2 regions of the Bradyrhizobium sp. CIR48 genome follow, and region 2 is predicted to be linked to the other one. Evidence: riboswitches for the same ligand, from Rfam matches in the RefSeq annotation. Region 2 holds a riboswitch; the other holds the start of a gene.
What was found. Region 2 has a riboswitch for cobalamin ahead of GGD66_RS20025 (TonB-dependent siderophore receptor). Riboswitches for the same ligand answer to the same signal wherever they lie in the genome.
Positions count from the first base shown of each region.

Region 1 (2,195 bases), on a different contig from region 2:
GCACTCTGCTGCTTCTTGTCGCGCACGCCGCCGTCGACAATGAGATCGACGCCGTTGACCAGGGTCTTGGTGAAGCCCGCGGTCGCACCAAAACCCTGCTGGTTGGCGTAGTTGAACGGCGTGCTGGTCCCTCGCCGGTTGGCCCTGAGCTCGTCGAGGCCGATGGAGGGATCGACGGTGCGGCCGCCCGGCAGTCGCAGCTCCTGATTGTCGCCGGTGACGGTAAGAAAAGCACTCAGGCCCGGCGTCGTGTAGTTGAGATTGCCGACGCCGTTCTGCTGCGAATAGCGATTGTTGTCGCGGTAGCCATCGGTCCTGACCGTATTGCCGTAGAACGAGGTCGACCACGGACCGGAATTGAGCGAGGTCGAGACATTGCCGAGCCTGGTGTTGAACGAGCCGAAGCCGGCCTCGATGCGCGCGGTCACGGGCGGTCCGCCGACGCCATTTTTGGTAACGATGTTGATCACACCGCCGACCGCGTTGTCGCCGTAGAGCACCGCGCCGGAATTTCCCCGCGTGACCTCGATGCGTTCGATCGAATTGAGCGGGATGGTGGAGAGGTCCACCTGCGCCATGTCGACGTCGTTCAACCGTCGTCCGTTGACCAGCACCAGCGTGTTGGCGGTGGCAAAGGCGCCGAAGCCACGCAGGTCCACGCTGGTCTTGGCGCCGATCTGGCCGCCATAGAGCGTCGTGATCTGGGCCCCCGGCGTCTGCATCGCGATGATCTCGGCAAGCGTCTGCGATGGCGAATGCGCGATATCCGCGGCCATGATGACGGTCGTGGCAGCCCCGACGATGCCGCCGCCGCCGGCGGCAGCCTCACCGCCGGAGCCCGATGAGCCGGCGCCATTGCCTGCCGGCGCGACATTCGTCCTCGCCCGCTGCCGAGTCGCCTCGCCGTCACCGGTCGCCCTGGCGCGCGTGCGGTTGTAATCGTCGGGCTGCGTCACTTCGATCGGCGGCAATTGCTCGGCAAGCGCGTGCTGGGCGAAGGCGGAGGACAGATCGATCGACTGGAGGGAAACGGATGCGAGCAGGCCGGCGGCAAGGCGCCTGGCGGCAGAGACGAGACGGGACACAATTGTAACCTCGGTATGACGTCAGTGGCACGTCACAGCGAACGAGGTTTCACGGCAGAGCGATGGATTGCTCCGGTGAAGCTAATGTCTGTACTCCCCGACCGACATCTTCGCGTGTGACCACGGCTGACGGCAGGTCTCCTGGCTCGCGGGTCGTGACCTTGCGTCGCCTTCCCAGGACCGAGTTTCCCAGTGGCATGAGACGAAGATTCACCGCTTACAGTTGCGGGGGCAGCCGTGGCGTTGAGACAGATCCCTGCGTTGGGACAATCCCGCACCACATTCCCTTTTGATCTCCCTGAGGAGAACCGTCGCCGATCATTTACGAGCCGTTGGCCCCGGGAGTCAATCGACCGGTGGACGCCGGGCGCTCAGGTCCGCCCTCGCACACGTTGCGCCTGGGCCCAGGCGACAGCGACGTCGCGCGGCGGAACATCGACGCGCTTGATCGGGGTCAATTCGCCGGAGGCCGAGACGATCGCGGTCTCCTCGCGACGACAGCGCGTGCAGACAAAGCGGACCTCGTGCGGGGACGCCGACCAGCTCGACCGCTTCACATTGGCCGCCATCGGCCAGGCATCACAATGCGAGCACGACACCAGAAATCGACCGGGATCGAGCATACCCATTTCCATCGGACTCCGCGTCCTGCCCACCTGCTTCAATGATTAACCCAAGTGAATCGTTCCGGTGCCCCAGCACCGCCGCTGGGTGCGCCGGAGAAAGCGGTAGCCTCAGCGCGCGCCCTTGAGGGTGCAGGAGGTGGTGCAGGTGACCGTGGTGCCGCGATCGCACGATTTGCACGCACTGACGCACTGGTTCATGTCGCGGGGATTGTAGCTGTAGTTCCGCATCGGGCAGGTCGGCGTCGAGCCGGTGATATCCTGCTCCTGGTCGCAGGCCGCCGTCATGAGCGCGACTATGATCACGGCAACGAGGCGCATGTGATTGCCCTGTCAAGCATGGCAAATGACACTCGCGAGGTGCGCTGCAATGCAGCGAACCCCGGCCTTTCCACCACGAGCGATCGCTCGCGACGTCAAGGATGCGCGCCAAACCTTAAGAACGGATTGCAGCCGGCGTCAGGCCGCAGCCTTGGTCGCGATCGCC
Region 1 is NZ_JACIHG010000001.1:1,030,087-1,032,281, forward strand. It holds gene GGD66_RS05050 (TonB-dependent receptor domain-containing protein) at 1-1,085, opposite strand, end outside; cobalamin riboswitch at 1,199-1,413, opposite strand; gene GGD66_RS05055 (hypothetical protein) at 1,457-1,720, opposite strand; gene GGD66_RS05060 (hypothetical protein) at 1,820-2,029, opposite strand; gene GGD66_RS05065 (hypothetical protein) at 2,168-2,195, opposite strand, start outside.
Region 1: it holds a riboswitch for cobalamin, as region 2 does, so the genes downstream of both, GGD66_RS05050 (TonB-dependent receptor domain-containing protein) here and GGD66_RS20025 (TonB-dependent siderophore receptor) in region 2, are expected to answer to the same signal.

Region 2 (2,195 bases):
GCCCTTGATCAGCCTCGATCTCCGGCTCGGCGAGGGATCGGGCGCCGCCATCGCGCTGCCGCTGGTGCGGCTCGCCTGTAGCCTTCACAACGGCATGGCGACGTTCGCGCAGGCCAATGTGCCTGACAGACCTAACTGATCCGCCGATTGACGGAGACGACGCGCCAGCCGGCCGCGAGGCGATCGATCCGGGTCAGCGACAGCGGATCGACCACGAAGCGCAAGGCGGCCTGCGGCGTCAGATCCAGCGCGATGCAGAGCGCGGCGCGGATGGTGCCGGAATGCACGACGAGCGTGGCCGATCCGGCTGCGATCCGCGACAGACCCAGCCGGACACGCGCGACCTGATCCGCAAAGCTTTCGCCGCCCGGCGGCCGTCCGCCAGCCGGATCGCTCCAGAACTGCGCATAGGCCTCACCGCGGGTCGCCTCGAGTTGGTCATGGCGATGGCCGGTCCAGTCACCAAAATCCTGCTCGCGGAATTCACTGACCAGCTTCGGTTCGAGTCCCAGCGCGCGTGCCGTCTCGATCGTGCGCCGCGACGGGCTGGCATAGCCGGCGGCATCCGGTGGCAGGCGCCGTCGCACAGCGTCCAGTTGCACGCGATCGCTGAGATCGGCCGGCGCGTCGGCGGCATGGATGGCGCCTGTGACGCCCGCGACGGGCGCGTGCCGTATCAACCAGAGGAAGGTCTCGCCTTCCATGCTCATCTCCAAGGAAGTTGGTCGTTGTGGCCATAACGCCGCAACTGGCACATTGACTCTGTTGTGATGGTAATCCTAGATGCTCGCGACGGTTTCCCCGAGAGGGGATGAAAAGGGAATACGGTGCGGGAACATTGTCCCCAACGCCGTGGCTGCCCCCGCAACTGTGAGCGGATAATCCTTCGTCAGAAGCCACTGGGTCCTCGGTCCCGGGAAGGCGACGAAGTGGTGATGACCCGCGAGCCAGGAGACCTGCCGTCAGCCGTGGTCACACGCGAAGATGTCGGTCGGGGAGTACAGACATTCGGCTTCATCGGACGGCTGAAGAGCCAAAAGGTGAGACCTCGTTCGCTGTGACGTGCCACTGACGTCATACCGAGGTCCGAAAACCGTGTCTTCCTTCCGTATCGTACGACCGCGAAAATTCCTGCTCGCATCCGCCGCGCTCACATCCCTTGCCGCGCTCGATCTGCCCGCTGCGCTGGCGCAGCAGGCCCGGGAACCCCTGCCGCCCGTCGAAGTATCGCCGGCCCAATCCCGCAAGCAGGCCAAGCCTGCCGGCCGGGAGGCGCAGAGCACGCGCCGGGCAGCAGCGCGCAGGCCGGCGGCCGCGGCAGCGATGCCGAAGCCCGTCGTACCGGCTACAGCACCCCCGACGCCGCTCAACAGCAACGCCGTGGCCGAAAGCGCTTCGCGGCTCGGCCTGACGGTGCGACAGACGCCCGCGACCGTCGAGGTGATCTCCGCCGAGACCATGCGCGAGCAGGGCTATCGCACTGTGTCCGACGTGGCCCAGGGCGCGGTCGGCGTCACCGCCGGCGATAATCCGGCCGAACCTTCCGCCTTCTCCATGCGCGGCTTCACCAACAGCCAGATCAACACGCTCTACAACGGCATCAAGATCGGCCCGCAGAACATGACCTCGCGGATCATGGACACCGCCAATCTGGAAGCCGTGGAATTCCTGAAGGGCCCGGCCTCGCTGATCTCGGGTGAAGGCGCCGCCGGCGGCGCGATCAATTTTGTGACCAAGCAGCCGCACACGGGACCGATCCGGAACGAAGCTGATTTCTCCTGGGATTCGCTGAATTCGTTCCGCGCGCATTACGGCTCGGGCGGCAGCACCAACGTCCAAGGCCTCGACTATCGCTTCGACATCAGCCGTTCCGCGCTCAACGGCTTTGCCGACGACACCAATACCAAGATGCTCGACGTGTCGGGCCAGCTCAATTACCGCATCTCCGACAGTCTCAAGATCTGGGGCGCGATCGAGTATCGCGAGGACCGTTCGAAAGCCTATTGGGGCGCGCCGCTGGTGCCGATCGCCTTCAGCGGCTCGCACGCGACGACGGGGATCGTCTCCGGCAACTACTTCAACAGGACTGATCTTGGCGCGGTCACGATCGACGACCGCACCTTCAATACCAACTACAACGTCCTCGACAATCGCAATGTCGCGCAGGAGGTGTGGCTGCGCGGCGGCTTCGAGCT
Region 2 is NZ_JACIHG010000006.1:192,647-194,841, forward strand. It holds gene cobT (nicotinate-nucleotide--dimethylbenzimidazole phosphoribosyltransferase) at 1-139, shown strand, start outside; gene GGD66_RS20020 (histidine phosphatase family protein) at 132-704, opposite strand; cobalamin riboswitch at 777-979, shown strand; gene GGD66_RS20025 (TonB-dependent siderophore receptor) at 1,096-2,195, shown strand, end outside.